2 regions of the Pseudarthrobacter woesei genome follow, and region 1 is predicted to be linked to the other one. Evidence: riboswitches for the same ligand, from Rfam matches in the RefSeq annotation. Region 1 holds a riboswitch; the other holds the start of a gene.
The links. Region 1 has a riboswitch for cyclic di-AMP ahead of ACZYZE_RS18230 (NlpC/P60 family protein). Riboswitches for the same ligand answer to the same signal wherever they lie in the genome.

Region 1 (15,516 bases):
CCGGCGAATTCATGGACCTTGCGCTGCAGCGCGAGTCGTCATGGAGCCGTGCGGAGGACACGCAGGCTCGGCTCGGCACCGCGTCGAAGGGCACCGAGCTGCAGTACTACGGCGCCTCGGTCGGAGCGGTGCGCGGAACCGTCCGCGACGCCCTCCGCCGCCACCCGGAACTGACGCACGATGACATCACTGCCCTCAGCTCGGAGTTGTGGGAGGTACCCGTCTTCGAGCGCCGCCTCGCCGCCGTCGTGCTCCTGCAGTCCAGCGTCCGCCTGCTGACCAACACGGACCTGACCCGGATCGAGCGCTTCATCCGCGAGGCGCAATTGCGCGGGCTCGTCGATCCGCTCGCCATCGACGTCGTCGGTCCCATGATCGCGGGGCTCGACGTCGTGGGCGGGGTGCGCGCGGACAGCGTCCTGGACCGCTGGGTGCGGGATCCCGACCACTGGTTGCGCCGTGCCGCACTGCTGTCCCCGCTGCGTGCGCTCCGGTCCGGTACGGGGGACTGGGCCCGATTCGTCCGCCGCGCCCGCTCGGTGCTGGCAGAGCCACCCGGGCTCAGCCGGTTGGACGACGACGGCGCGGCGATCGCCACAGAGGCGGTCTCCCTGGTGGTCGCCGACATGGCGAGGCACCGGCCCGAACTGGAGTACTGATGGGCCGATTCGCAGCGACGTGCCTACGCGGCCGGGCGGCGCTCCACTACAGCGTAGGCCTTGCCGTCCAGGAACTCCCAGTCGGTGACCACCATAAAGCCCGCAGCGTCAACGCGGTCATTCAGGACGAAGACGTCAAAGCCGCCGTCGCGGGGCTCAGCATCCCACGTGGACACATGCACTTCCCCGCTTTCCAGGACCAGCAGCTCGGTATTGACGCTGAAGTCCTCCCGAGGCTGGTTGCTTAGCTGGCAGATGGCGACGCAGTGGCTGGTGACTTCGCGGCTGTTCATTTCGGGCCTCCGCCTCGGGGGAACGCTGATGGCATCATCCTATGCCGGGGGCCGGGTCCAGCGGGTGCAAAAGACCGCCCGCGACCACCTCCTCCGTTACCTCAATGTGACATTCCGTGATCATACCGTTACCGTTGTTAGGTGCCTGTTGCTTCGAAACAGGCGCCCCCCAGCCGATTGCCTAACTCTGCCGCGGCCCGGGGGACAACTCGCAGCAACGTCCGGCAGAGACGGGGAAACCACTTTTGACCCGCTGTTCGCCAGGGGTCTTGGGGTGAAGCCGCACAGTCCGAAGTTAGGGCCAGAGTGCGGCCGGGTGCCTTCCATCCGAATCCGACAGCTCACCTCGCAGGCATTGGGAGAGGCTACCTTTATGACTTCCAGCAATACCCTTGCGCCTAAGCGCGCCGACCTTCGCAGCAAACGCCGTTCCGCAATCCTGTCCGCCAAGGCAGGCATCTTCGGCCGCCAGGCTGCAGTGATCGCCGCGGCCTCCGGCCTGGTGCTCAGCAGTGCCATGGCCGCCAACGCCGCCGAGGCCCCCGTCCAGCGCGACTCCGCACCGGCGTCGTCCGTCGATGTCAAGGGCCAGGTGGGTGCACCGGTCCTTGCGGATTCCGCAGTCCAGATCACCTTCGAGCGCCCGGCCGTGGCTACCGCCCCGGCCCCGGTGATCGAACAGCCCAAGCCCGTAGCAGCCCCGGCCGCCAAGGCGCCGGCAGCGGCCCCGGCAGCCGCCAAGGCCGCGGTGAAGGTCCAGGCAGCGCCGGTCGCTGCCGCCGCTCCCGCCGCAGCCCCGGCGGCCGGCGGCGTAAATGCCACTATGGTCTCCGCCGCTTACGGCCAACTGGGCATAACACAGGATTGCACCGCCTTGGTCGAGAAGGCCCTTGGCGCAGCCGGAATCCCCGTCGGCGACCTCGGCCCGATGCAGTTCATGAACTACGGCAGCGTAGTCGGCGATCCCCAGCCGGGCGACATGGTAGTTCAGTCCGGGCACATCGGAATTTACGTCGGCAACGGTCAGGTGCTCAGCAGCGGGATGAACGGCAAGAACCAGACAGTGGTTCACCCGCTGTCCTGGCTCACCGCCACCGGCCCCGTGACCTTCGTCCGCGCCGGCTAGCAGCACCCGCCAGCAGCGTGCAGAAGGCCGGTTGATCGGTTGCCTTGGGGGCCGCGGATCAACCGGCCTTTCGCGTGCCCGGGCCAGCCCGCCAGCCGGTCCGGCCGGTCAGCCCGCGTACCGCAGCAGCACCACGCCGTTGCCGAAGACGCGCGTCTCCAGCAGCCGGAGCTTTGTCAGCGTATCCGTCTCCTGAAACAAGGGCTTGCCGCGTCCGATCAGGACCGGGTGGACGTAGATCCGGTACTCATCGATCAGGCCGAGCCGCCGGAAGGCCGCCGCGATTTCGGCCCCGCCAAGCGCGAGGTCCCCGCCGGACTCTTCCTTCAGCTTCACGACGTCCTCAACGACGACGTCCCGCACCACCGCGGTATTCCAGCCGGCCTTCGCCAGGGTCCTGGAATAGACGATCTTGGGCATGTCCCGCCAGATCCGGGCGAAGTCGATCTCCGGTGCAGTGCTCGAGGGGTCCTGGTCCGCCGTCGGCCAGAACCCGGCCATCAACTCATAGGTGACGCGGCCGTCCAGAAAGGCGCCCATGGTCCGGAGCTGATCATTGAAGTGATGGTGCAGTTCCTCGTCGACCATGTGCCAGCTCAGGTCCTGCTCCGGGCCCTCGATGAATCCGTCCAGGGATATCTGCATCATCAGAATGACCTTGCGCATCGCGGGGCTCCTTCATCTGGCTGTGGGTTATCGCTCCAGCGTACGCCGGGGCCCGGACCAGAGGCAGGGTCAGAACCGGCGAGGCCGTCCGGCGCCGGGCGGCAGCATTGAGCCGAATCAGGCCGCACCGCCCGCATGCCATACCGGCAGCATCTTGCCGAAGCGCGGAATCTGGGCCACGATGAACGAACTGGACTGCCGCCACCGGCAGTATCCTGCCGGAGGGGAGGAGCCATGCGTGACGTGGCGTCGATTGCAGCGAGCATCCGCAGCGCCCGCAAGGACGCCGGCATCACGCAGGAAAACCTGGCCCATCTGGCCGGCACCTCGGTACGAACCGTCCGGGCGATCGAGACCGCCACCGGAAACCCCTCGCTGCGGGCCGTGATAGCCGTGAGCAACGTGCTGGGCCTGCAGCTTACGGTGCGCTGACTCCCGCCCCGGGAGGGTTCCTGCGGCCGGCACTGGACAGAAATCGCCGACAATCTGGGCCTGCCGCAGCGGCCGCAGCCTTCACCGAGCGCTAGTTGCGCTCCCGGCGCCGCGATCTGGGCGCCTGACCCAAGGTTTTCCAAAGCGAAAACTCTTGCGCTCGGAGCCCCCGCAGAGCAGAATTCAGAAACTTTGAAGCCCCTACCGCGGTTCTAGCCCACGGAGGATCAGCATGCCTGCGAACGTGTACGAGGCGACAGCCCACCCCAGCCCTTCGCTGTGCCGGGGATGAGGCCCGATGGAAAATTGGGGGCCCGGCCGCCACTACAGCAGCGGCCGCCACACGCATGTTGCCACCCGTCGGTCCGGCTGGCGCCTGCCGGAACCGTTGGGCCGGATCCGCCGGCATCGCCTGACGGCGGCCGCCGCCGCACTCGCCCTGGTTTCGGCGACCTCCTTCTGCATTGCAATCCAGGCCAGGGTGCCCGCCGACGCCGTTGCACCTGCCGGGGCGTCCGTGTCCGCCGCTCCCAATTCCCCGGGAACGGCCGGCGGGGAACACACGGTTCCTCCGGCGTCCGGGCTGCCGCCATCCGACGTGCTTTCAGCTGTACCGCCGTCGCAAGTACCGCCGTCGCAAGTGCCGCCGACGACGGCGCCGCCGCCGGACGCCGTCGTCCCGGCCGTTGCGGTGCTGTCCATCAGTCCGAAACTCGACGCCCAGATCAATGCCGTCATCACAGCCAACAGCCGCTACCAGGTGGGCGTGGCCCTGATTGATGTGACCGACGGTGTGGTGCATGACTACGGGGTGAAGGCAAAGTTCGTCGCCGCCAGCACGGCGAAGATCCTCGCCGCCTCGGCCTACTACCATCTGGTGGAAACCGGCAAGGCCTCCCTTGCAGCCCGGATGGGGGTATCAACGGCCGGCGTCCAGATCCGGCAGATGGTCCAGCAGAGCAACAACGAATCGTGGGCGCTGATCATGGCCGCCGTTGGCGCTAGGGGATTGACCGACTATGCGGCGTCAATCGGGATCACCTACGACCGCACGCTCAACACCCTGACGCCCGCCGAGACGGCGCGGACGCTGTACCGGCTGTACACCGGCCAGTTGCTCAACGCGGCGAACACGGGACAGTTGCTGTCCTACCTGCAGCACACCAACTATGAATCGCTGGTCCCGGCCGCCGTCCCCGCGGGCATCACCGTTTACCACAAATACGGCCTGCTCTTTGGCAACCTGCATGACGCGAGCATCCTGGTGCAGGGGGAGCGGGCCTATGTCTTCGTCGTCTACACGCTGGGCCGGGATACGTCCGACATGGCGGCCCGAACCCGGGTCATCCACCAGCTGACCAAAACGATTGCGGCCGGACTCTTCTGACGGCCGTTCCCCCGAGGGGCCGAGAACCGTACGCTGAAGAAGGGAGGTGAACGCCATGAAAGCAGCACAAGGAGACCGCATCATCATCCGGGGCACAACGGTCGAATCCTCGGACCGGCACGGTGAAATCCTGGAGGTCAGGGGATCCGACGGGTCGCCGCCGTACCATGTGAGGTTCGACGACGGCCACGAGACAATCATGTTTCCCGGCGGCGACTTCGTCGTCGAACCCCGCCCAACAGCCTGACGGCCCGGCCCGGAATCCCGGCCCTAGAAGCTGGACGAACTGCCGGAGCCGGAGAAGCTTCCGCCGCTGCTTCCGTAGCCGGTGGTGCTGCCGCCCCCGCCACGGGCGCTGCCGACGTTGCTGACGCCTGTGTTAAAGCCGGAATTGAATGTGGGAACCGAAAAGAAGTAGTAGGACGGGTAGACCGTGCCCAGGATGCTGGGCTCGTAGGTGCGGCCGTACTTCGCCTTGGTCCCGGCTTGGGCGCTCTCCATCTCCTTGCGCATCAGCGCGGCTTCCTTGTCGTTCTTCGCGAAGCCATCGATGACGGTGTCGGCGTGGTTCTTCAGCAGTTCGGAGAGGTGGGTGCGCGCGTCCCGCAGCCGGTCGAGGGCCGTTTCGGGGGTGATTGTTCCGTCCGACAACTCGGACGTCCAGCGTTCGAGTTCCCGGTGGCTCTGATCCCGGAAGGACCGGAGAGCGGCCGCCGTCGCGGAGTCGCCCTCGGCATGGCGCTTACTGAGCATCTGTTCGAGGGCGGCGAGGTCGTTGCGGAAGGGTGCCAGCTGCCGGTCCCAGGCCGGGGCCCATGAGCTGCCCCGGTTGAGCAGGGCATTGGTGTCCGCGATGACGTCGTCCAGGACGTCGAGTTCCTCTGCGGCGTCGGCGAACTGCCGGACCGTTCTCAGGTTGGGCCGCCGGCTCAGGTCCCTGGCGGCCAGGGCGTGCACCTGGTTGGAGAGTCCGGTGGCGGTGTTGTACTTCGCCATGAAGGTGCGGTGCTTCTCCAGGACGGTGCTGCCATAGCGCGAGGCTTCGGGGATGGTGCCGGCATTGAGCTCGGTGACCTGCAGGTCCATGCTGACGTTGGCGTAGCTGGCATCCCCGCGGGCCAGTGCCTTGCGGCTGTCCACCCGGGTCCGCCAACGGACGATCAGCCAGGTAGCAGCCCCGGCGACAGCCACAGACGCCGTCGTCCAGGCCGTGATGAGGAAGGCGGTGGACCGGTACCAGGGCTGGTTGATCAGTTCCGCGCCGCGCTGGATGCCGGCAACGGTGCCGTCCGTCCACTGGGCATCGCGCAGGAGTTCTTTGGACGCGTTCTGGATGTCATCGCGCTGTTCGGGGGAGACCTTGCGGTCTTCCCCCATATAGGTTCCGACATGCCGGCCCACCGGGTCGAGGGCGAAGATGAACAGCCCGTCCGCCCACTTCTGCCCGTCGGCGCTGATCCAATCGGGATGCTCGGCGCGGGCAAAGCGCAGGACTTCCTCGTTGAGGTTGTCCGCAGCGGTGCCGTTGTACGTATACACGGCCACCTTGGTGGGCTGGTAGAACTCGATGGACTGCACCGCCGGCAGCAGGGTGTTTCGGTCCAGCACTCCCGCCCGGTCCTCCACAACGACGTCGACCGGCCGGACCGCGTGTGCCGCCGGTCCCGCGCCCACCAGTCCGATGAGGACCAGGACCACGACGCCGAGGACTTTCCGCAGAATACCCATTTGTTGAGCGTAGTGCCTGCCTCCGGCCGCGTCGACGGGAAGTGCGCGCCTGCCTTCGCCTCCTGCCGTAGCAGCGGTTCGGCTAGGCTGGCCACCGAAGCCTGCAGGGAAGGGAAGCGTGCGCCGGTGGTCAAGGATACTGAAGGGCGGCTGCCGTCGTGACGGCTCCCGGCCCGGTTGACGATCTCACCGGTGTTGTCGGGTTCGCCGCCCGCGCCGTCGATGCGCTGGGGGAGTGGGGGGTAGGGCTGTTCACCCTGGCCGAGACGGTATTCCCGCCGATTCCCAGCGAACTGATCCTTCCGCTGGCAGGCTTCCTGGCCAGGCTGGGTTCCATGAACCTGGTCCTCGTCTACTTCACCAGTATCCTGGGCGCGTATACGGGCGCGCTGCTCCTGTACTGGCTGGGAGCGTGGCTGGGGCTGGATCGTTCGATCCGTTGGCTGTCCCGGCTGCCCCTCGTAGACCGCGCGGACTTCGAACGGGCCGCCGGCTGGTTCCGCCGCCACGGAAGGTCGGCGGTGTTCTTCGGCCGGCTATTACCGGGCGTTCGCAGCCTGATTTCGCTGCCGGCCGGTGCCCAGAAGATGAACCTTGTGACCTTCAGCCTTTTCACTGTCGCGGGGAGCAGCCTGTGGAACGGTCTGCTGATCGGGCTGGGGGCCCTGCTCGGGTCGCAGTACCGGCTCATCGACGAGTATTCGCGCTTCCTTAACTACGCCGTCTACGCGGCCGTGGCCGCGGTCGTCGGGTGGCTGATTGCCCGTAACGTCAAACGCCGGAGGAACCGGACCGGCCGGGACCGCTGAGTGCGTCCGCCGCCGAATGAGGCCTAAAGACACCGTGACGGGGTGCCGTTGCTCCTCCATACTGACGGCATGAGCCCAGAGGCGAAAGACCCCGAGCCGCAGCCGCCGCCGGCAGCCACCCCTGCGGAGCCGGCAGCACAGGAGCAGGCACTGCGGAAGCAAGACCGGACCCTCCTCGCCATACTGGCCGCGATCGCCGTACTGGTAATCGTGGCCCTGGTTGTTGTGTTCACCCGCGGGGAGCCGGCGGCGCTGGACGAAGGCACTCCCGCCGGTGTGGTCCAGCGCTATTCCGCCGCCGTGATCGCCGGCGACGAGACCGCCGCTGCGGCATATCTGAGCGACTCCGCCAGAAGCTCGTGCGTCAACGTGGAACGGATGGCAGTGGACAACCTCCGGGTCACCCTGGTCGCGACGACCGAACGTGCGGAGTCTGCCGATGTGAAGGTACTGATCACGGTGTCCGAGGGCGGCGGCCCGTTCGGCAACGCCGAGTACCAGGTCGACGGTGGCTTCGATCTGGTCAAGTCCGGCGGCAAATGGCTCATCGACAACGCTCCCTGGCAGCTGACGGTGTGCCCAAACCAGGCGGTGAAGCAATGAGCGCCGGCACGGACGTGGGGTCGGCGCAGCGCACCGTGCGGCGTCTGATCACGTACGCGCTGCTGTTCGCACTTGTGGTGATCGCCGCCGTCGGGCTCAGCGGACTGGTGGGACGGCTCCTGATTGCCGGCACGGAGCTGGCTGTGGGGGACGTCGCCGGGCTGGCGCGCTCGCTGGCCTTCGCCCTGATTGGCGGCCCCCTCGCCGCGGTCCTGTGGTGGGCGGTGTGGCGCAGGCTCGGCGACGAGTCCGAGCGTGCCTCCGTCGGCTGGGGCCTGTACCTGGCCGGAGCCTGCGCGTTGTCCCTGATCATTGCCACCAGCAACCTGCTGAGCACGCTCGCCACGCTCATCGGCGGGCAACCGCCGCAATGGCGGCTGTCGCTGGCCACCGGGCTGGTCTGGGCCGCCATCTGGATCTGGCACCGCTGGATGTGGCGGCATGACAGGAAACGTCCCGCCGACCTCGCCGACGTTCCCACGGTGATCGGTACTTACTACGGGCTCGTGTTGGGCGTCGGCGGCGCCGTCACGGCGCTGTCGGCCCTGCTTGATGCGGCCCTGCGCGGAGCCACGGTGGTGGCAGCCGTGGGCGAGCCCTGGTGGGTGTCGGTGCTGCAGTCGCTCGCCTGGGCCGCGGGCGGCGGGCTGGTCTGGTGGTGGCACTGGAAGCACGACGGCGGCCAGCGGCTGCGCACCGGGCTCGCCAACGTGGCGCTCATCCTTGTCGGCGTACTGGGCGCGGGAATCCTCACCCTCGGCGGCGCCGGAGTTGCGCTGTTCGTGCTCCTCCGCCTGGCGTTCGACCGCGCCGGTCCGATGGCTGTCCTGCTCGAGCCACTGGCCCCGGCGCTCGCCGCAGCCGCGATCGGCTCGCTTGTCTGGGTCTACCACCGGGGCCTGGCGCGCGGCCGGGCGGACTCCACCCGGCTGGGCGGGAAGCTGGTGACCTCCGGCGTTGCCCTGGTGGCAGCCGCCTCCGGAATCGGCGTGATCGTCAACGCCGCCCTCGCGATGGCTGCGGCCCCACTCGCCGGCTCCGGGGTGCGCACGCTGCTGCTGGGCGGGATCAGTTCGCTCCTGGTGGGCGGCCCGGTCTGGTGGATCTCGTGGAAACCGCTGTCCTGGAAGCCCGCGGCAGGTGGATCCGGGGCAGGGTTGAGCGCCCGGCGCGTATATCTGATCGTGGTCTTCGGGCTGAGCGCCGTGGTCGCGGTCATCACCCTGCTGGTGATCGGTTTCAGGATGTTCGAATACTTCCTGGCCGACGTCGCCGGCGGGACCCTGGTGGAGCGGATCCGAGCCCCGCTCGGCCTGCTCGTGGCCACCGGGCTGGCCGCCGGGTACCACTTCGCCGTCTGGCGGCACGACCGGGCCGTCCTCGCCGCAGCCGGGCCCGCCCGGAAGCGGACCATCGGCCACGTCATTCTGGTTACCGGCTCCGATCCGGCACCGTTGCACCGGGCCATCGAAGAGGCCACCGGCGCGGTTGTGACCGTCTGGCGACGGGCCGACGCCGGCCCGGCTGCCGCAGCTGCCGCAGCGTCTGCGGACGCGGCGCAACCCGCAGGCCGGCTGGCGGCAGCGCTGGAGGGCGTCACCGGAAAACGGGTCCTCGTGACGGTGAGCCCGGACGGCAGGATCGACGTTGTGCCGTTGCTGGGCTGAACTGCGTCGAACCCTGGCCGGCCTCACCAGCCCGCATCACTGGCCAGCGCTTCCCGGGCGCAGTACATTGTGGCTTAACGGCCCACCCGGCCGACTCCACCGACGCTGAACCAGAGGTGCACCATGGCTGGAAAATTCGAGGTCTACAAGGACAAGTCCGGCGGATTCCGCTTCCGCCTCAAGGCCTCCAACGGCGAGGTGATCGCCTCTTCGCAGAGCTACAAGTCCAAGGCCAGCGCGCTGGGCGGGGTCGAATCCGTCAAGAAGAACGCGGCGTCCGACGTCGTCGACCTCACCGAAGAGGCCCCGGGCAGCATTGCCGGCGTAACGGGCTGAAGCAGGCGGCGGCTACTCCGGGTCGAAGGTCCGCTTGTAGCTTTTCACCGCGTTGTTGACGGTGGGGAAGAAGTGGTCCGGGCCGAAGCGGCTGCTGACGCCGAAGCGGATCAGTCGGTCCTTGACCGGTCCCTTCATCTCCGCGAAGACCAGGTTGATGCCGCGCCTGGCGAGTTCGTCGTCGAGCGCCACCAGGTCATCCAGGGCGGTGGTATCCAGATCCGTGATGGCCTCGGACGCCACGATTACCCAGTGCACCGGTCCGCGGGCGTTGGCCACCAGCGTCCTGATGTGCTCGGTGAAAACGGCCCCGTTCGCGAAGAACAGCGGGGCGTCGAAGCGTGCGATCACGAGCCCCGGGACCCGCTGGCCCTCGGGGTGCCGGCTCAGGTCGTGGTAGCCGGGCACGTCCGCCACGCTGCCCAGTTCCGTGCGGTAGGGATCCCAGGCGCGCAGGACGAATGCGATCAGCGACAGGCCGATCGCCACCACAATGCCCTCAAGTACGCCCACAAACGCGACGCCGAGGAACGTCGCGGCCAGCAGCGCGGCTTCCGTCCGGCTCATCTTCAGCAGCCGCCGCAGCGTCCCGATGTCCACGATCGATGACGCCGCAACAATCACGACGCCGGCGAGGACGCTTGAGGGCAGGAATGACGTCACTCCGGGCGCCACGATCATGAACAGCACCACGAGGGCGGCGGCAACGACTCCGCTCAGCGGGCTCTTGGCACCGGCCTCGAGGGCGATCGGGGTGCGCGAGGTGCTGCCGGAAATCGGAAAGCCGCCAAAGAGGCCGCTGGCCACGTTCGCAACTCCGAGGGCACCCATTTCCTGGTTCCCGTCGACTCGGACTCCGTTCCGGGCGGCGAAGCTCTTGGAGAGGACCGAAGTATCGGCAAAGGCGATCAGGGCGATGCCGGCCGCCGGGCCGAGCAAGGCGATAACGTCCGCCAGGCTGATGCCGCCGAGAGCCGGCGCCGGCAGCCCCCGCGGCAAGGCACCCACCGTGGGGAGCGTCGTCGTCAGGTCCAGGGCTGCCGTCAGCGCTGTGGCTGCCACGACGGCGATCAGCACGCCTGGGAGCTTCCACGGCAGGAAGCGGCACACGACGATCACGGCGATGGTGCCTGCACCAAACAGCAACGCGAGGGGATTGATGGCGCCCTGGGCCACAGCCTGGGCGGTGCCTGTGGCGGTGTGGACCAGTGAGCCTCCGATGCCCGGGATGCCGAGCAGCTTGGGGAGCTGGCTCAGCATGATGACCAGGGCGATTCCGTTGAGGTAGCCAACGCGGATTGGTTTGGACAGCAGCCCGGTAACGAAACCCAATTTGAAGACTCTGCCGGCCAGGAGCAGTCCGCCGATCATGAGGGCCAGAACGCCGGCTAGGGCTACGGCGTGATCCGGTTCCGCGCCGGCAAGAGGCAGGATTGCGGCGGCGATCATGGGTGCCAGGCTGGAGTCCGGGCCGATGATCAGGACCCGGGAGGGCCCGAACACGGCATAGGCGAGCAAGGGGATGATAGAGGCGTAAAGACCCGTGACAGCGGGCAGTCCGGCGGCCTCGGCGTAGGCCATGCCGGCCGGAATGAGGAACGCGCTGAGGGCTGCGCCGGCGGCCAGATCGGATTTCAGCCAGGGTCGCTGGTAGCCACGGAGCAGCCGGAGGCCGGGCGGTAGTCTCTCAGCCCACGCCCGGCGCACGGTGTCGGGCTAAGCGTCGGCAGGAGACGGCGGGCCGTCAGTTGACGGGGCGTCCTGGCCGTACTCGGCGGAAATCAGGATCGGGAGGTGGTCCGAGGCGCCGCGCGGGAGGGTTTCGACGCTTTCGATCTCGAGCCCCTGGGAGGTTGCGAAGTCGAAATGACCCTTGAAGACCTTGTACCGCGTGTAGGTCCGCCGGTCGCTGAGTGTCAGGTCGTAGCCGGCGTCCTTCATCTGGGCGGTGAGGTACTTGGTGAAGAACGGGTAGTTGAAGTCGCCCACCATCAGCGACATCAGGCCGCCGCCCATGCTGAGCAATTCGGCATGTGCTGCATGGATCTGGTTCCGGCGCAGCGAGTTCGAGGCGGTCAGGGGGGCCGCGTGGAACGACGCGATGACCAGGTCGTGGTCGGTCTCGTTGTCGATCACCCGGGTGCCGATCAGCCGTTCGTGGGCGGGCGACAGGACGCGGTCGTGCAGCGACTTCTTCAGGGCAAACGTCCTGGTCTCGTAGGCCGTGAAGCGGTCCATGCGGTAGTAGATCGCCAGGCCCAGCCGATTCCCCTTGGTGGCGTCTGCAAGGTGGAGATCGCCGATGGTTTCCGGCAGGTCGTCGGTGTCGCACTCCTGGAGGCACAGAGCATCAATCTCGAATTCGCCGGCCAGGTCAACCAGTTCACCACTGGCTTTGTGCTTGCGGAGGTTGTAGCTGATGACTCGAATCAGGGGAGCACCTCTTCGGAGGATAGTCGTGGAAAGCCTGATTCCGAGTCTACCCAGTCAGGCGGATCGACCGGGAACAGTGACGGCACGGGTCCGGCCCGGCCACAGCGGCCCATATCGCCGGGATGCTGCCGGGTCTACCGCGTGCCGCGGCTGGGCAACGATTCGGGGACGACGGTCTTGCAAGACTGTCCGCCCGGTGCTAGGCAGCCAATAATGTGGAAATGGCGGATCCTTGCAGACATCCAGATTTCGATCACGGCCGGCGATCTTCCGTGGTCTTTGCCGTCAGTGCCATCCTGGTAGCTGGTGCTGCCTCCGGATGCGCTTCCTCCTTGGGGAACGGAGAACCCCCTTGTTTCCCGCCCGCCTTTTCGGTGAACCCGTCCGGTGCCAAACCCGGCGACAAGGTGACGGTCACGGCGCCAGAGGCTGACTGCAATCCCCGCTATGGCGGGAACGCCCGCATCCAGGTGACTGTCACCGATGCGACGGGCATCGAGGTGGTCAACACCACTGTCCCGATGAATGACGCGGGCCGCTTCATTTACAGCTTTGAGGTCCCGGCTCAAACGGCCGCGGGCGACGCGGCGGTCGCGGCCATCCCGGACAACATCGACTGGTGCGATGACACGGGCAAGAACAACCGTGCCGAGGGGGCACCTGCCACTCTGCAACGGGCATCGTGTGTCCTGCCGATGAAGCCGCTCAGCATCACCCGATAGGGGCATGTCGCGTCTCTCAATCACCGGTTGGGTCATGGGGATGGCGGGCGGCCCATCCTTCGAAGCCGTCACGATGCGAGTCGTCCGGCACAGCAGCCAAATCCAAATCCGTCTGCACCAGGTGGTCACGACCGTGCAACGGCCACGGAACCACACGGCAACACCATGAGGACTCCTGCCATGGCAGCACGGGATAGGGTGGATCGGGATTCTCCGATTGAAGCTGCGAAAGGGTCGACGTTGACTGCTGAACTACCGGTGCTGGCCGAGGGCGATTTCTATTACGAGGCACTGGGCGGCGGGCGGTTCCGCTCCACCATTCATGCCCAGGGCGCCTGGAACGTGCACGAGCAGCACATGGCGCCAGCGTCCGGCATCATGGCCGACTGCCTGGACCGGCACGAGCCGCGCGACGACATGCGTATGGCCCGGCTCAGCTACGAGATCCTCGGACTGATCCCCGGCGGCGATTTCGAAGTCATCACCACGACGCTGCGCCCCGGCCGGACCATCGAACTGGTGCAGGCAGAACTGGTGGCGGGCGGCCGCACGGCCATCCGGGCCACGGCCTGGCGGATGATCATGTCCGACACCTCCGCGGTCGCCGCGTTCGAGGACCCCAGGATCCCGGCGCCGGAGGACTGCGAGCCGTACGACGCCTCAAGCGTCTGGCCGGGCGGTTACATCGCCTCGCTCCAGATGCGGATCGCGGACGGCCACCGCGCCGGTTCCGGGACCGTGTGGCTGCACACCGAGCACCCCCTGACGGACCAGGAGGACAGCAGTGACCCGGCCAGGCTGATCGGGCTGGTGGACACCGCCAACGGGATCGCCGCCCGCGTCCCGCCGGGCAAGGGCAGCTATGCCTTCCCCAACCTGGACCTTCAGATCCACATGTACCGGCGCCCGGAAGGGGAGTGGCTGGGCCTGGACAATGAAGTCTCGTTCGGCACGGACGGGATCGGCCTGACCTCGACGGTGCTGCACGACCTCACAGGTCCGTTCGGCCGGGCGGAACAGATCCTGACGCTGCGGAAGTCCTAGGACCCGGCCGGCTCCGGCGCCTGCCCTGCTATCGGAACACGAGCCAGCCGACCACGGTGGCCAGGCCCGTCAGCACGGCGCCCCAGGCGATGTCGGCCACCACAATGATGAGCGGCCAGTTTTTCAGGGTCGCGGCGTTAGTGAGGTCATAGGTGGCGTAGGCGAAGGTGCCCAACGCGGCGCCGTAACCCAGCGCGGTGAGCCAGCTGCCGCCGTCGAGCGCCGGCTGGAGGGCGAAGAAGACGATCCCGATGATGTAGAGGACGTAGAAGACGACGGCGTACCCTAGATGGGGCTTGTCCGCCATGAGGTGCCCCAGATGGCTCCGGTAGAACTTGCTCATTGACTTGAGCCAGACCGAATCGATGACGGCGAACGCGGCGGCTACGACGAGGAACTGCAAGATGACCATAAGGGAGCATAACAAGATGCCGGAGGCAGCGGTGGCACCACGGACGCTGACGATTTTCCGGCAGGACAAATCCCTGGGCGCCGCCGCGGACCTGGACTTCGCCGTCGAGCTCCTGCGGAAGGTCAAGACCGGCGAGGTGGGGCCCATGCTGCGGCTGTACCGGCCGGCTCCCACCGTGGCCTTCGGACAGCGGGACACGCACCTGCCGGGCTTCGACGCCGCGGCACAGGCCTGCCGCGATCTGGGCTTCGAGCCGCTGGTCCGCAAGGCCGGGGGACGCGCCGCCGCGTATCACGAGGGGACCCTGGTGATCGATCACCTGGAACCGTCCACGGATGCGATCGCCGGCGCCAAGGGGCGTTTCTCCTTCTTCGGCGAACTCCTCGCCCACGCCCTCCGGAGCGCCGGCGTCGACGCCGCCGTGGGCGAGATCCCCGGCGAGTACTGCCCCGGCGAGTTCAGCGTCCACGGCCAGGATCCGGAGTTTCCGCAGCACCAGCTCAAGCTCATCGGCACGGCCCAGCGGGTGGTGGCCGGCGGCTGGCTGTTCAGCTCGGTCATCGTCGTGGAGAACTCCGCCCCGATCCGCGCGGTGCTGGAAGCGGGTTATGCGGCCCTGGGCCTGGACTGGGACCCGGCGACGGCGGGCGCCGTGAACGACCTTGTCCCGCACCTGGACGTCGACGCCATCGAGGCGGCCGTGATCGACACCTACGCGCGCTACGCGACCCTGGACTACGGCGACTTCGGCAGCCTGCTCGGCTGAGTGGGTCCGAAGAGGGTGTCCGCTGCGTGCCCATCCAACTGGCAGCAGAAGCCGTTCTCAGCGCCCAGAACGGCCCCTGCTGCGAGCTACCTTGTTAGTGGCCCTAGCTAGTGGCCCCGGGCGATCCATTCCGCCAGCTGCGGCGCCTCTGCGCCGACCGTCGTCGAATCCCCGTGGCCGGTCCGCACCACCGTGTCCCCCGGGAGCGTCAGCAGCCGGCTCCTGATGGACTCGATGATGGTGGGGAAATCGCTGAAGGACCGGCCGGTGGCTCCCGGGCCGCCCTGGAACAGCGTGTCGCCGGCGAAGACGGTGCCTTCGCTCGCCAGGACGAAACACATGGAACCCGGGGAATGGCCCGGCGTGTGCAGCGCCACGAGGCGGGCCCCGGCGACGTCGAACGCGTCTCCGTCCCCGATGGCATGATCCGGTT
Region 2 (15,516 bases), on a different contig from region 1:
AGGGGGTGGCTGCGAAGGTCCATCCCTGCGAGAGGTCGGGATTCGCCGCGGCCTCGACGTAGAAATCGACGGAAACGCCGCTGCCCAGCAGCTTGAGCGGGATGTACTGGTTCCGTGGGGAAATGGCCTTGATAATGGTTCCGTCGGGCCGCCAGGCGATTCCTTCGCACTGGAACCCGGGGAGGTCTGCGCTGAAGCCGAGGTCCACCACGATTTCCACCGATGTGTCCACCCCGGTCCCCCAGCCGTCCGGGACGTCGCCCTGCAGCCTCAGCCATTTGGTGCTCCAGGGTTTCCCCCAGGCCGCCCCCTGCTCCTGCGGGGTGAACTCTTGCCGGAGGGCCTCCATGACCGGCACCGGCTCATCCGGAACATCCCAGCTGCTCAGGGTGAGGGAAACACTGCGCGGGTAGACCGCGGGGATGATGCGTTCGCGCACAAAGCGGTCCAGCCGGACTTCCGTAAGACGGCGGTCGTCGTGCAATGTGATCCTCTTCGCTGGCGTGGATGCCGCTGAATCGCATCCAGTCGGTGGATAAAACCTACTTCGCCGGGCGCCTGAGGCCAAGCGCCCGGCCAAGTGTGACCGTCAGCCCGCCACGGACGCGGGCACGGACACACGGCCCTGCCCGGCGTACACGTTCAGCGAGGTCCCGCGGCTGAATCCCGCCAGGGTCATTCCGCTGGCCTCCGCCAGTTCGACAGCCAGGCTGGACGGCGCACTGACCGCCGCCAGTACCGGGATGCCGGCGAGTGCGGCCTTCTGCACAAGTTCGAAGGAGGCCCGGCCGGATACCTGCAGCACGGTTCCGCTCAACGGCAGCATGTTCTCGCGCAGGGCCCAGCCAACCACCTTGTCCACCGCGTTGTGGCGGCCGACGTCCTCGCGCAGGCAAAGCAGTTCAGCGGAGCCGTCGCCGGCGATCCGGAACAGCCCCGCGGCATGAACCCCGCCGGTGACGTCGAAAACGGCCTGGGCCTCCCGCAGCAACTCCGGCAGCGACGCGAGCGTTTCCAGCGGCACCGTGAGCGGGTCCGCGGCAGGGCTGAAATGCGAGGACTTATGCACGGCTTCGATCGAGTCCGTGCCGCAGATTCCGCAGGAACTCGACGTGAAGATGTTCCGTCCTGTGTCCGGCCGCTCGACGTCGGGCCGCAGCTGGGCTTCGACGACGTTGAACGTCTGGGCGCCGTTTTCGTCTTCGCCGGCGCAAAACCGCAGGGAGACGAGCTGTTCAGGGCTCCAGATGACGCCTTCGGAGACCAGAAACCCCGCCACGAGGTCAAAGTCGTTGCCCGGAGTCCGCATCGTGACGGAGTAGGACAGGCTGCCGATCCGGATTTCCAGCGGTTCTTCAACGGCCAGGATGTCCTCGCGGTGGCGGACCGGAAACTCGAGCGCCTGGGGGGATCCGTCCAGGACAAATTTGTGCACCTTGCGGCGCTGCGTTACGCGGCCCATCAGGTACTCCTAACCAACATAGATCCATCATTGCAAGCGCACGGCCGGGTGGCCAGCACGGTGTTTTCCAAGCGCTGCCGGCTATCCGAGCAGAGCGCTCCAGTCCACCGGCCCGTCGGTGCCGGCGGGCTTTCGGGTGGGGCGTTTTGGGGCGGCCTTCGCTTTCGCTCCGGCGGCTGCCGGCTGCGGGATGGGGGCGCCCCACGGCAGCGCAAAGGCCGGGACCAGTTCCCCCAGTTGCACGCCGTGGGGCGGGACCACCAGCACACCGTCGGCGGCGGCCAGGCCCCGCATCATCCCCGGACCTGTATGCCGCGCCGGCGACGCCATGCCGTAGAGAAGGCGGAACGGCATCAGCCGGGTGCGGCCAGGATCCGGTTCGATCATCGAGCCGCAGGGCACCTCGCCGACGGGCGGCAGCGGCCGGTGCCCCAGCGCTGCCAGGAGCGGGGCGCCGATGGTTGAGAGCGCCATCATGGCCGCGAGCGGATTACCCGGCAGGCCCAGGATGAAGCGGCCGTCGGGCAGCTCGGCAAGAACGGCCGGATGGCCGGGGCGCATCGCGATGCCGTCGATCAGCAGCCGACCGCCGAGCTCGGTGACCGAGCGCCGGAGGTGGTCGGTTCCGGAGCGGCCCGTCCCGCCCGTGGTGATGACGACGTCGGCGGGCAACGTCTCCGGCGCAGGTGCAGCGGCCGCTCCGGGGGCAGTTTCCCCGTCGGCGCCGGCCGGTTCGATGTCCTCGAGGGCGGCGAGCCATTCGGCGTAACTGTCCCCGATCTTGACCTCGTCGGTGCAGATGCCGCCGAGCATGTCCACGACGCCGGCCAGTTGCGGGCCGAAGGTGTCGCGCACCTCCCCGGGCTCCGGGAGGCCCGAGGCCACGACCTCGGAGCCGGTGAGTACAAGCCGGACCACCGCCTTGCCAAGCACGGGCAGGGTGTCGTGGCCGGCCAGGGCAGCTAGGGCAAGATGGGCGGGGTTAAGGATGGTGCCGCCGCCGATGAGCAGGTCACCGGCGGCCGCTTCCTCGGCGGCCTTGCGGATGTGTTCGCCGTTTCGCGGCTCCCCGGGCTTGGCGGCGCCGCCGGTCTGCAGCACCGGGAGCCCGTCCTCGTCCCCGCGGATGCTGCCGCTTTCACTGCGCAGCACGGCCTTCGCGCCGGCCGGGATCAGCCCGCCCGTGACGATGGGGCTTGCCTGGTGCGGAGCCAGCCGCTGGCCGGGTTCCGCAAGGATCCAGGGCCCGCTGCCGTTGACCGCCCAGCCGTCCATCGCCGAGGAAGGATAGTGGGGCATGTCATGGAGCGCCGCCACGTCCGCCGCCAGGGTGCGTCCCAGCGCGCTGCGAAGCGGCACGGGAGCGGCAGGAATGGGAGAAGCGCAGTCGAACGCGAACTGCCGGGCTTCCTGCCAGGTGTGGGCGAGGTGCCGGTGCGGCATTTCCGGTCCGGGCTCCGCCGGTCCGGGCTCCGCCGGTCCGGCAGGGCCGTCTGGGCTTTGGCCGACCCCGCCTGCCGCCCTGCCGTGAGGGGGTGCAGTTCTCATGCCCCGGAAGCTTCGCTAGCCTCGTAGTCCTTGGCCAGCTTCCGGGCCACGGCCATGGCGGCCTGCATGGAGACAGCATCGGTGGCCTGGCCGGAGCCGGCGGCCAGGCCCGCGGCAAAGCCGGCAATGAAGGTGGTAAGTGGGGCGGCGGGGCGCACTATGGAGTGTGCTGCGACACCCGCGAGAGCCAGGACCTCGTTGACGTCCACCTCGACGTCCTCCAGTTCCAGGGCCTGGAGCAGGGCACGGCACCAGTCTTCCAGCGTTTCATCCTGGCTCTTCACCGTTTGCCTCCAAGGTTGGGTTCAGCTGCGGGGCTCCGGACCCGTTGCCCGGATCGTGGCCGTGAACCAGGCCGGATACCCCAAGTGCGGAGGCATCGTCCCACGTATCCACGTCATCCGTGGCCCCGGAGGGGACAGTAACTTCCCGCACATCAAGACTAGCAAGAAGGGCAAATACTGAGGCGTTTGTGAGCACGCCACGGCGCCCAGCTTCGTCCACGCACCGTTGTAGCGCAGTTGTGCCATATAAGCCGACAAGGGGTTGCCTCCGCCCGTCCGCAAGCGCCATGACCCCGTCGCCCTGGGGCTCAGCCTCCGGCGCGGACGGGCCGGAACGCCGGGTGGTTCCGGCGGCTTCGAAGAGCACACGCAGCGCGGCATCCACCCGCGGCATGTCGCAGGCCAGGACAAGGGTCAGCGGCGGTGCCGCAACACCCCCACTCCCACTCCCACTCCCACTCCCACTCCCACTCCCAGCATGGTGCAGTTGGAGCGCTGAGAGTCCAGCCGCGATGGCGGCGGCGGGTCCGGCGAACGGCGGGTCCTCGCGGCAGCTCAGCACACCACGGGGAAGCGTTCCGGGGTCCGGGCCGACAACGACGACTGTCCCGGCGTCCCGCGCGGCCTGCAGCGCACGCGCCAGGAGGGTGGCGCCGTGGTACACCAGCCCGGCCTTGGGCACGCCACCCAGGCGGGAGGAGCGCCCGCCGGCGAGAATGACAGCATCGAATTCCACCGGCCAAGCCTAGCGCGGCCCAGGCACGTTCACCCGGGAGCGGCGGGCCGGGTCAGGCAGCAGATTCCGGCAACAGGAACGGGTCCCAGGCCGGCGTCGGCTTTTCCAGTTCTTTGATCTGCCAGATCGCGCCTTTCGGCGGCCCCGGGAGGAAGCTGAGTTTCCAGCCCATCTCGGCCGGCGTGTGGTCACCCTTGGTGTTGTTGCACCGCAGGCAGGCGGCGACGAGGTTTTCCCACGAATCAGCTCCGCCCCTGGATTTGGGGTGGACATGGTCGATGGTGTGGGCAGCTTTACCGCAGTAGGCGCAGCGCTGTCCGTCCCTGCGGAGCACGCCACGGCGGCTGACAGCCGTCCTGGTGTTGTACCGGGGCCTGATGTAGCGATTCAGCAGAATCACCGACGGCCGGCCGAGGATGTCCGTTGGCCCGACGACGGGATCGTCGCCTTCGGCCACGACACTGGCTTTTCCAGTCAGCACAAGAACGAGCGCCCGGCGGAAGGTCACTACCGCCAGCGGTTCATATCCAGCATTCAGAACGAGAGTGCGCATCCGCATACCTCTTCACGGCCGCACCCGCCAGGGGCACGAGGGCCGGCTGCCCTGTGCATGGTCGGGCTATGGATCGACACCACAAGAGTAAACACGCGAGTGCCGGATCACCGAATTTTTTTCGCCGGAGGATACCCGTGTCGGCTGAAATTCATCCCGCGGCAACACAAAGGACCCCTGCCGCAGGGGCAGGGGTCCTTGGTGTTGCTGGCAGTTGGTCTCTTAGCCGCCGACGCGGATGAAGACCGGGCCGGAGCCGACGTTGACGCTTTGCAGAGAGGTGGTTCCGCCGTTCCAGCCGCCGTGGACGGCCATGCCGTTGCCGACGTATACAGCGATGTGGGCCATACCCGCGCCACCGTTCTGGTAGTAGGCGAGGTCACCCGGCTGCGCTTCAGCGGCGCTCACGGTGCGGCCGAGGGACAGGTACCCTGCCGGCCAGCCGTGGTAGTTGATGCCGGCAGCGGCCAGTGCGTTCGTGGCCAGTGCGGTGCAGTCCTGCGCAACGCCGAGCTGGGCGTAGGCAGCAGCCGCGATCGTGGAGCCCTTGCCGCTGGCAACGCCAGCGGCAGCCGGTGCGGCAACAGCCGCGGTGGCGCCGACCTTGGTGCTGGCGGTCTTGGCAGCGGTCGCAGCTTCCTGGACCTTGACGACCGGCTTCGGGGCCTCGACGACGGGAGCCGGGGTGGTGGTGACTGCCGGCTTCTCGTAGGAGATCGCAATCGTGGAAGCAGCCGAGATGGTTGCCGGAGATGCCGACTGGACTTCGAGCGTGGAAGCGGAGGTGGATTCGCGCTGAACATTGGCCTCAGCAGCGTTGGCTGCGATACCGCTGGTCAGAACCAAACCGGAAGCGGCAGCGATAACTGCAGCCTGGCGGCCCATGCCGCCGGCGTTGTCGCCGACAGCCTTGGCAATGACAGCCAGCGAGTTGGTCTTGGTGACCTCGGCGCGGTGCCGTGCGATTGCACGAGTAGTCATTAAGTTCTCTCTTTCGTGATCCTTGGAAAGCGCTTTTTGGGCGCAGTCTGAGGACGCTCCGGCATCTTGGGGGTACGCCGGATCGCCCCGAATGGGTTACTTAGCGAAGGGTGTAATGCGAAGACGCGCCAAAAACGGGAACTGCATGCAGGTGCTTGGCCTGCGGGCCGGACTCAGCAGAGATTGAGACGGCGGTGTGGGATCCATTCCGGGCGCCGGCAAGGGCAGCACGAACGTTGGATTCCAGCGGGCTCGTAAGAGCCGCGCAAGCGCGGTGAAGCGCAGCATTGTGGCGTGAAGACACGAAAAGTAGCCTCTCCCAATGCCTGCGAGGTGAGCTGTCGGATTCGGATGGGAGTCACCCGGCCGCGCCGCTTCCTGGGAAGCTTTGCGACTTAACCCCAAGGTCTTCTTTCGAAGACCAAAATTGGTTCCCCCGCCCCTGCCAGACGATGTAATGCGAACGGACCTTGAGCGGTGGCAGAGCTAGGCAATCCACTCAAGAGCGCCAACTTCGGAAAAGTTGGCGTACCTCATACGGTACAGCAGTTGGGATTCAATGTCACATTCAGATCACGGCGTGTCACAGGAATGCGAGAGTGACCCATCGGCTTGGCTTAGAGCCAGCCGGTGGGGTCCACGACTTCGCCGTTGACCATGACCTCGAAGTGGAGGTGGCAGCCGGTGGAGGCGCCGGTGGTCCCGCTCATCGCCAGGACATCGCCGCGGGAGACCTGCTGGCCGACGCGGACGCTTGAGGAGGACAAGTGGTTATAGGTGGTCTCCAGGCCGTTGCCGTGGTCGATCACCACACGGTTGCCGCCGCCGTAGGGGTGCCATCCAGCGAACGTGACGGTGCCGCTGGCGGCAGCGTGGACTGCTGTTCCGCACTGGGCCGCAAAGTCCTGGCCGCGGTGGAACTCGCCGGAACCGCCGGTTATGGGGCTGACGCGCAGCCCGAAGGCTGAAACGGTGTCCATCCGATCCAGTGGTGCACCAAGGCTTCCCGAAGAGGCGGCACGCGTGATGGTGCCGGCGGCCTGGGCGCTCAGCAGTTGCTTGAGCTTGCCGTCCGGATCACCCTGGGTGGTGACGGCGGTGCGGTTGAAGTCGATCTTGGCGGCGGCAGCGGCAGTAACATCCGGCTGGGCGGCGGCGGAGACTGATCCGGCGGGCGAACCGGCGTTGGTGGCCGTGACCGGACCGGTCGCGGGGACCGTGACTGTCAGGATCAGACCCGTGGCGGCCAGGGCAATGCCGGCCTTCTGCCCAACACCGCTGGCGGCGGCGAAGTCGGTGACCTGCCGGAACGGGCTGCGGCGGCCGCGGCGTTCATCGCGGTGCGCGTCGCGTGGGCGGTCGGCCAATGAGGCGGCGGTCGGACGCGGCTCCGGAGCGGGGCCGGTCGCACGGCGGCGGCCCCTGGCGGTCTGGGTGGTCAAGAACGGTTCCTCTCTGGATAGCCTGCGAAGTTAGCTGTCGGATTCGGGTCAGAGAGATCAAAGACCCGGTCCGCCGTAGCAAGCACCCAGACACAGAGGCATCCAAAAAAAGTCCCTCACTGGAGTGTGCTTGCCGCTGACGGACTTCACCCCAAGGCTGTGTTGAAACAGCCGGAAGTGGTTCCCCCGCCCCTGCCAGAAGGTGACTCTGCGACTGATCCGCTGGCAGAGCTCGGCTTCGGATCAGATAACGCTTTGGTATCGGTACTAGTCATCAACTATAGGCGATTAAGCCGCCCGGTGATAAATCCGTTATCGGCAGTAGTGCACAACTTGTGGGTCATCCCACAAGTGATGGCTGAAGTGGGGTTAACCGACCGTAACAAAAACATGGGCGGCGACCTCGGGCGGCAGCTCGAGGGCCCCCTCGATATCCGGCACTCGGACCGAGATATATTCGCCGACGCGCTCCAGCGAGACTCGGGCACCGGGACGGATCCCGCCCTCGTCGAGCTGGACAAGCAGTTCCGGCTCCACCTGGATGGGCTCGGCAAGCCGGTTGACCGTGATCCGGGAATCGGCTCCGTAGCCGGCCATGGCTTCGAGCAGGTTCACGACACCGACCGGGTGCGGCGGGGACGGCGGGCCTCCGAGTTCGGCGAGGCCAGGAATCGGGTTGCCGTACGGGGAAACGGTCGGGTGGTTGAGCAGTTCGAAGATCCGCCGCTCCACGCGTTCGCTCATCACGTGTTCCCAGCGGCAGGCTTCCTCGTGGACGTAGGCCCAATCGAGGCCTATCACGTCGGCCAGGAGGCGTTCGGCCAGACGGTGCTTGCGCATGACTTCAATGGCACGTTTCCGGCCGGTTTCGGTCAGCTCAAGGTGCCGGTCGCCGGAAACAACCACCAGACCATCGCGTTCCATGCGTCCGATGGTCTGGGAAACAGTGGGCCCGGAGTGGCGGAGCCGCTCGGCGATGCGCGCGCGGAGGGCGACGATGTTTTCTTCTTCAAGCTCCAGAATGGTCCGAAGATACATCTCCGTAGTATCGATCAGATCCGTCATTCAGCTCAGCTCCTCGAGCGCTGTCCTTGCGTCATTCCCACGTACCGCGTGCAGGATGAGCCCTGGCGAGCTCGGCCGTACGCTCGCAGGACAGCCTAGCCTATTTTGAATTTGTCCGGATAATTTCGCGGCGCCCCACGGTACCCCGGCAACGTTTTCAATGACCGGACTATGTCGGGCTCCTTTCCCGCCAGTCCGGCGCAGTCAGGCAGAATGAAAGTAGGCTCCGTTGCAGCCACCCCGCCGGGCCAGCTCCGGAGCCACACTTTGTACCAGCGCTTTGTACCAGATCAAAAATTGGAGCCACTGTGAGCGACACCAGCATCACGATCCCCGCAAACCTCCTGCCCAGGGACGGCCGGTTCGGCGCCGGACCGTCCAAGGTCCGTCCGGAACAGATGGATGCCCTCGCCGCGTCGACGAAGCTGCTGGGTACGTCCCACCGCCAGGCGCCGGTCAAGGGCCTCGTTGGCTCTGTGCGTAATGGCCTCAGCCAGTTTTTCCGCGCCCCCGAAGGCTATGAGGTCATCCTCGGCGTCGGCGGTTCCACGGCGTTCTGGGACATTGCCAGCTTCGGCCTCGTGGAGAACAAGGCACAGCACCTGTCCTTCGGCGAGTTCGGCTCGAAGTTCGCTTCGGCCACGAACAAGGCACCGTTCCTCGCGGAATCCTCCATCATCAAGTCCGAGCCGGGCACGCGTCCGGAGGCCAAGGCGGAGGCCGGCGTCGACGTGTACGCGTGGCCCCAGAACGAGACCTCGACCGGCGTTGCCGCCCCGGTCAGGCGTGTGGCCGGTTCCGACGAAGGTTCCCTTGTGCTGGTCGATGCCACGTCCGCGGCCGGCGGCCTGGCCGTGGATGTGGCCGAGGCGGATGTCTACTACTTCGCCCCGCAGAAGAACTTCGCGTCCGACGGCGGCCTGTGGCTTGGCCTGTTTTCTCCGGCAGCGCTGGAGCGTGCGGCCCGGATCAAGGCCGGCGGCCGCTGGATCCCGGACTTCCTGGACCTCCAGACGGCGATTGATAACTCGCGGCTGAACCAGACCTACAACACCCCGGCCCTGGCCACGCTGGTCACGCTGGACGCCCAGGTGCAGTGGCTCAACGCAAGCGGCGGACTGGACTTCGCCTCGGCGCGCACGGCGGATTCGGCCGGACGGATCTACCGCTGGGCCGAGGCCTCGGAGTACGCCACTCCCTTTGTGGCGAAGGCTGAGGACCGCTCCAACGTGATCGCGACGATCGACTTCGACGACTCCATCGACGCCGCGGCGATCGCCAAGGTGCTGCGCGCCAACGGCATCGTGGACACCGAGCCGTACCGCAAGCTGGGACGCAACCAGTTGCGTATTGCCACGTTCGTGGCGATCGAGCCGGACGATGTGTCGGCACTGCTGGAGTGCATCGACTTCGTCGTGGGCGAGCTGAAGAAGTAATCTTCCGGCTCGACAAAACGCAGCACGCAGCACACTGACCGCTGACGCGTCAGGGATCGACGGCGTCGTCCGGGTCTGTTTCCCGGGCGGCGCCGTTCGCGTGACCGCCGGAACCGCCGGCACCGCGCCCGGATTCGACGTGGAAGTAGTGCAGCCCGCGGGCCCTGCGGTCGAAGCGGATCCGCAGCCGCTTCGCCCGGATGATCCATAGCAGCCCGATCAGCGCGGCGACCAGGCCGGAGGCCGCCGCGACGCTCATGGACCAGCGGGGGCCGGCGACGTTCGCGATCCAGCCCACCAGCGGCGCCCCGATGGGTGTGCCGCCCATGAAGATCGCCATGTAGAGCGCCATCACCCGGCCGCGCATCACAGGGTCCGTGGTCGTCTGTACGTAGCTGTTTGCGCTGGTCATCATGGTGATCGCAAAGAGGCCCACGGGGACCAGCGCGACGCCGAACCAGAAGTAGCTGGGCGCGAGGGCGGCGATGCCCGAGGTCACGCCGAACGCCCCGGCAGCCCCGAAGATGACCCGCAGCCGGGGCTTCTTCCGGCCGGCCGCCAGCAGCGCCCCGGTCACGGAGCCGATGGCCATGATCGAGTTCATCAGCCCGAAGGCTCCGGCGTCGAGGCCGAATTCCGTTCCGACCATGGCCGCGATGAACAGCACGAAGTTCAGCCCCAGGGTTCCCACGATGAAGACCGCTACGAGCACCACCACGATGTCCGGCCGGTACCGCACATAGCGCAGCCCTTCCCGGATCCGGCCCTTGCCCGCGGCGGCCTTCGGCAACTGGCGGAGCGAGGCCCTGGGGATCTTCCACAGGCTCAGCAGCAGCGCCACGAAGGTGAGGGTGTTGATCAGGAAGACCCAGCCGGGGCCGACTGCCACCGTCAGGAGGCCGGCCACCGCGGGGCCGATCATCCTGGCCACATTGAAGGAGGCGCTGTTGAGGGCCACCGCGTTGGGCAGGTAGTCGTCGCGGACCAGCTCGGAGACGAAGGTTTGGCGCACCGGGGCATCGAGGGCCGACACGACGCCGAGCAGCAGGGCGAAGCCGTAGACATGCCAGAGCTGCGCGGCACCGGAGAGCACCAGGATGCCCAGGCCCGCGCTCAGAAGCGCCATCGCGGACTGCGTTCCGACCAGCAGCTGTTTGCGGTTGAAACGGTCGGCCATAAGCCCCGCCACCGGAGCCAGGAAGAGTTGAGGCCCAAGCTGCAGTGCCATCGTGATGCCCATGGCGCCCGCGTCGTGCTCGGTCAGGCGGTCAAAGACCAGCCAGTCCTGGGCAGTGCGCTGCATCCAGGTGCCGATATTGGAGATGATCGCCCCGATGAACCAGATCCGGTAGTTCAGGACGTGCAGGGACTTGAAGGTGGACATCATGCCCGGCCTCCACAGCTCGTCTCCCCTGCCGGTTCCAACCCCTAGTCGAGCTTGTCTGAGGCCGCTTCGCCGGACGCCTCGTCGTTCGAGGCGTCGACTTCCACGTCGTCGGCGTCGTACTCGTCGCCGGCGCCGTCGGCGTTGCCGTCCGCGTCATCAGAGTCGTCTTCGGGGGCGGTGTCGTCCTCCTCGAAACCGTCCCCTACCGAGGAGTCGGCCCCTGCCGGGGCGTCCTCCGCGGCAGGCTCGCCGACAGCCTGGTCCTGGCTTTCGGAAGCGGCGACTTCGGCCCCTGCCTCGTCTCCCTGTTCGTCCCCGGGGCGCACACGTTCGGCCCACGGGACCCACTCGGGCGCCAGGATCGAGTCGTCGGAGGGCAGGAGGCCCAGCTCGTCGACCGTGACGGCCTTGGACCGCGAGTTGCGGGTGAGCACGGCATACCACCGCCAGCCCCCGTAGCCGGCCAGCTTCGATTCGAAGAGGTGGGTTACCAGACGGTCACCCTCACTCTTGGCGCCCAGGTGCGGGCCGATCTGCTCGGCCGCGGCGATGCCTTCCACCGCGGTGCGGGCGACGTCGACGGCGGCGGCCAGGACGGCGTCGGGCTTGCCGGTGCGCCAGGCAGGAACCCCGGCGCGCGGCTTGGACCCCGCCGCTTTGGCTCCGGCTGCACTTGACCCGGCGGTTTTGGATCCGGCGATTTTGGATCCGGCGGTGCCGGAGGCTTCGGGCGCGTTGTGTTCAGGTTCCGGAGTCATCGCCGAGCCTATGCGTCCAGCTCGTCGGCAACCTTACGCAGGGCGACGGCGATCGCCTTACCCTTGTTGCCTTCCGGGTATTTGCCCGCGGAAAGCGTCCCGGACAGGTTGTCCAGGACGGAGACGAGGTCCTGCACCAGCGGCGCGAGATCCCTCGCGCTGGGCCGCTTGGCCTTGGCGATGGACGGTGTTTTGTCGAGTACCCGCAGGCCCAGGGCCTGGGCGCCCTTGCGGCCGTCGGCCACACCGAACTCGACGCGGGTGCCGGCCTTCAGATCCGTTATGCCCTCGGGCAGTGCGGACTTGGGCAGGAAGACTTCCTGGCCGTCCTCGCCCGCGAGGAATCCGAAGCCCTTTTCCTTGTCATACCACTTGACCTTGCCGGTAGGCACGTAATCAACCTTCTTCGTTCTGCTGGGGACACAGCCGGCGGCCACCGCATCCGCATTGATATGCGGGTTCAGGGTGTGGCTGCCCGGACCATGTTGGTCTGTTCCCTCAAGGTTATCCTGCCGGACCCGGTTTGCGGCGTTGGGGCGCGGGCTGGACCGGGCTGTTAGCGTTACTCCCATGACACCACTGCGCTTCCGGCGGCCCCTCTTGATCATGGCGGCGGCCGTCGCCGTGCTGTCCCTGATTGCCGTCGGCGCAGTCATGGCTATGGCCTTCGCCAACACTGTGGCCCCTGTCTGGGTCACCTCCGCCGCCCTCTATGGGCTGCCGCTGGCTTTCCTGCTGATGCTCTTCCTCGTACTCGACGGGGCCGCAGCCCGGCGCCGGACGCGTGGACCCGGCGAAAGGTAACGTTGGTCTGATGTCCCTTATCCGCGCGCTCAGCAAGGAACTCCAGGCACGCAGCGACGACTCGTTGCGGGCCTTGTTCTCCGCGCGGCCGGACCTCATCTCCCCCGGTGTCCCGGACTTCGCCGCCCTCGCCGCACGCGCGAGCGGCCGCGTGAGCGTGCAGCGGGCGCTGGAGCGGCTCAACCGCCCCGAGATGCAGGTGCTGGAAACCCTGCACCTTTGCACCAACACGGACACCGGGCACAGCGCCTCCGCTGCGACACTGAAAAAGCTGATCAGCGGGTCCACGCTTGCCTCGATTGAAAAGATGCTGCATTCGCTGCAGGAACTGGCCCTCGTGCACCGGGCTGAACCTCCGCATGGAACGTCGCCCGCCGCCGCAAGGCAGCGGTACTACCTTCCGGTGGGCAGCCTGAAGGACGTCATCGGAATCTACCCGGCCGGGCTGGGGCGCAGTTACACCGAACTGGTCCGGCTCCAGCCGGCATTCGCGGCGCGCGTCGTGCAGCTCGTCGCGGAGCTACACCGCAGCGGCGCAGCGATCTCCCTCGCCACAACGCCGATGGAGGCGGCACTGTCGCTGCAGCACTGGACAGCAACGCCGGCATCCCTCCTGCAGATCCTCGCGGCCGCCCCGGAGCGCACGACGGCGCTGCTGGCCCGGTTCGGGAACTGGGCCATGGGCGCGGTACCCCAAGCGCAACGGCGGGCCTCCGTGCTCAACGAGGGCGCCGACGTCGGGCCGGTGGACTGGCTCCTGGCCCGCGGCCTGCTGGTACCGCTGGACGCCGCCCACGTGGAACTCCCGCACAGCGTCGGGATTTCATTGCGCGGCGGTTTTGTCATCGAGAGCTTCGCCCTGACGCCCCCCGCGCCTCGGCTGGGCTATACGAGTGCCGCGTTGCGCCGCAACGCGGCCCTGGGCGCCATCGCAGAGACCCTGCGGCTCGTGGGTGAATTGCTCTACGTTGTCCGCGACCAGCCCCTCGTCACGCTGCGCAGCGGAGGCGTCGGCGTGCGGGAAATGAAACGGCTGTCCGACGCCCTGCGGATCGAACTGCACGAGGCGGGGGTTCTGGCCGAGCTCTGCGCCCTGTCCGGTCTGCTGCGGCTGGACGTGGACAGTTCCGCCTGGGTCCAGCCCCCGCAGCTGGAGTGGCTGACGCTTCCGAGGCAGGAGCAGTGGCTCTGGCTCGTCAACGCCTGGCTCGCCAGCGAGCGCGCGCCCTCGCTGGTGGGCCAGCCCGTCAACGGCGTCACCTCCGGCCCCGCCGTACACCGCGGCGCGGCCGGCACAACCATCAACGCGCTCTCCGCGGAGGCCCAGCGGCCGGACGCCCCGGTGGTCCGTAAACGGATCCTGGAAATCCTCCGCGAACTCACCCGGGAAGCCGCGGCGCCGGACGGCCGGGCCCCGGTACTGGACGCCGCGGCCGTGCTGGAGCGCGCCGACTGGACGCAGCCGCGGATGGCACGGCGCTTCAGTTCGCTGATCCGCGGCGTCCTGGCCGAGGCGGAAATGCTGGGACTGATTGGCTCCGGGGCCCTCTCCCAGATCGGGGCGGCGATCGCCGCCGAGCAGCCCGACGACGCCCTGGGTATCCTGGGCGAACACCTGCCGGCGGCCCTGAACCATGTGCTGCTCCAGGCGGACCTCACCGCGGTGGCGCCGGGCTACCTCGCACCGGAGCTGAGCGAGAAGCTCCTGACCATGGCAGACGCCGAAGGGCAGGGCCCGGCTACCATCTACCGTTTCTCCGTCTCTTCGGTCCGGCGTGCCCTCGACGCGGGCCAGGAGGCGCAGTCCCTGCTTGAGTTCCTGCGCCTGCACTCGGCCACTGCCATCCCGCAGCCGCTCAGCTACCTCATCGAAGACACCGCCGCCCGGCACGCCAGGCTCCGGGTTGGGCCCGCGGCGAGCTTCATCCAGAGCGACGACGAAACCGCCATCCTGGAACTGCTCAACACCTCTGCCGCCTCCGGCCTGGGGCTGATCAAGATTGCGCCCACCGTACTGATCGCGCACGCGGCGCCCCGGGAAACGGCGCAGCTCCTTCGCAGCCTGGGGCTGTCCCCGGCCGTGGAGGAATCCGAGTCCGGCTTCGTCCGGCTCCGCCGCAGCACCGCAGTGCCGGGCAGCACCCGTCCGGTCTACAGCGCCCCGCGCACCGCCCCTCCGGAGGCCGACGTCGACGCCCAACTGGCGGTCCTGCGCAGCGAGCGGCCCGCGGCCGGCGGGACCGGCGGCCACCCCGCGGCGGCTGCGGGCAGCGAGGAGGCGACCCAGCTTGGGCTGGAAACCCTGCAGAAGGCGATCCGGCTGAAACAGCGCGTGGTGATGAATGTGGTTGACAGCATGGGGAATGCCGTCCGCGAAACCGTTGTTCCGGTAGCTGTAAACGGTGGACGGGTCCGGGTGTTTGATCCGGACAAGGAAACCGAACGTGTACTGTCCATCCACCGGATTATTGACGTAGAGGCCGCAGAGGAATTGCTCCAGTGAACGATGGACCGCTGATCGTCCAGAGTGACAAAACCATCCTGCTTGAGGTTGACCATGAGCTGGCCACCGAAGCCCGCCACGCGATCGCGCCCTTCGCGGAACTGGAGCGCGCCCCCGAGCACATGCACAGCTACCGGCTCACCCCGCTGGGCCTCTGGAACGCCAGGGCGGCCGGGCTCGACGCCGAAAAGGTGCTGGACACGCTGCTCAAGTACTCCCGCTTCCCGGTGCCGCATTCCCTGCTGGTCGACGTCGAAGAGACCATGTCCCGGTACGGCCGGCTGCGGCTGGAGAAGGACCCGCAGCACGGACTCGTGATGCGCACCACCGACTATCCGGTGCTTGAGGAGGTCAGCCGCGCCAAGAAGATCGCTCCCCTGCTGGGCCCGCGGATCGACGGTGAGACCGTGGTGGTGCATTCCTCCCAGCGCGGGCAGCTCAAGCAGTTGCTGCTCAAGATCGGCTGGCCGGCGGAGGACCTGGCCGGCTACGTCGACGGCACGCCCCACCCGATCATGCTCAACGAAACCGGCTGGAAGCTCCGGCCATACCAGCGG

Region 2: another riboswitch for cyclic di-AMP. It lies ahead of ACZYZE_RS07815 (M23 family metallopeptidase); the one in region 1 lies ahead of ACZYZE_RS18230 (NlpC/P60 family protein).

Annotation. Positions count from the first base shown of each region.
Region 1 is NZ_JBVAYU010000021.1:1,091-16,606, forward strand. Features, by position in the region: gene ACZYZE_RS18220 (DNA alkylation repair protein) at 1-659, shown strand, start outside; gene ACZYZE_RS18225 (hypothetical protein) at 683-952, opposite strand; cyclic di-AMP (ydaO/yuaA leader) riboswitch at 1,121-1,321, shown strand; gene ACZYZE_RS18230 (NlpC/P60 family protein) at 1,326-2,078, shown strand; gene ACZYZE_RS18235 (dihydrofolate reductase family protein) at 2,187-2,744, opposite strand; gene ACZYZE_RS18240 (helix-turn-helix transcriptional regulator) at 2,979-3,176, shown strand; gene ACZYZE_RS18245 (serine hydrolase) at 3,475-4,563, shown strand; gene ACZYZE_RS18250 (DUF1918 domain-containing protein) at 4,619-4,810, shown strand; gene ACZYZE_RS18255 (DUF5129 domain-containing protein) at 4,834-6,291, opposite strand; gene ACZYZE_RS18260 (DedA family protein) at 6,450-7,100, shown strand; gene ACZYZE_RS18265 (LpqB family beta-propeller domain-containing protein) at 7,170-7,703, shown strand; gene ACZYZE_RS18270 (DUF5671 domain-containing protein) at 7,700-9,370, shown strand; gene ACZYZE_RS18275 (YegP family protein) at 9,494-9,706, shown strand; gene ACZYZE_RS18280 (SulP family inorganic anion transporter) at 9,719-11,413, opposite strand; gene ACZYZE_RS18285 (endonuclease/exonuclease/phosphatase family protein) at 11,423-12,136, opposite strand; gene ACZYZE_RS18290 (hypothetical protein) at 12,514-12,861, shown strand; gene ACZYZE_RS18295 (thioesterase family protein) at 13,102-13,905, shown strand; gene ACZYZE_RS18300 (DUF2177 family protein) at 13,934-14,317, opposite strand; gene ACZYZE_RS18305 (lipoate--protein ligase family protein) at 14,310-15,083, shown strand; gene ACZYZE_RS18310 (MBL fold metallo-hydrolase) at 15,191-15,516, opposite strand, start outside.
Region 2 is NZ_JBVAYU010000004.1:70,764-86,279, reverse strand. Features, by position in the region: gene ACZYZE_RS07850 (alpha-mannosidase) at 1-484, opposite strand, end outside; gene fdhD (formate dehydrogenase accessory sulfurtransferase FdhD) at 590-1,462, opposite strand; gene ACZYZE_RS07840 (molybdopterin molybdotransferase MoeA) at 1,544-2,905, opposite strand; gene ACZYZE_RS07835 (DUF6457 domain-containing protein) at 3,007-3,294, opposite strand; gene mobA (molybdenum cofactor guanylyltransferase) at 3,278-3,958, opposite strand; gene ACZYZE_RS07825 (HNH endonuclease) at 4,083-4,583, opposite strand; gene ACZYZE_RS07820 (NlpC/P60 family protein) at 4,806-5,564, opposite strand; cyclic di-AMP (ydaO/yuaA leader) riboswitch at 5,874-6,043, opposite strand; gene ACZYZE_RS07815 (M23 family metallopeptidase) at 6,182-7,006, opposite strand; cyclic di-AMP (ydaO/yuaA leader) riboswitch at 7,011-7,224, opposite strand; gene ACZYZE_RS07810 (iron-dependent transcriptional repressor DtxR) at 7,376-8,071, opposite strand; gene serC (phosphoserine transaminase) at 8,380-9,507, shown strand; gene ACZYZE_RS07800 (MFS transporter) at 9,557-10,891, opposite strand; gene ACZYZE_RS07795 (DUF3027 domain-containing protein) at 10,936-11,652, opposite strand; gene ACZYZE_RS07790 (cold-shock protein) at 11,661-12,044, opposite strand; gene ACZYZE_RS07785 (hypothetical protein) at 12,223-12,456, shown strand; gene ACZYZE_RS07780 (helicase-associated domain-containing protein) at 12,467-14,959, shown strand; gene ACZYZE_RS07775 (DNA repair helicase XPB) at 14,956-15,516, shown strand, end outside.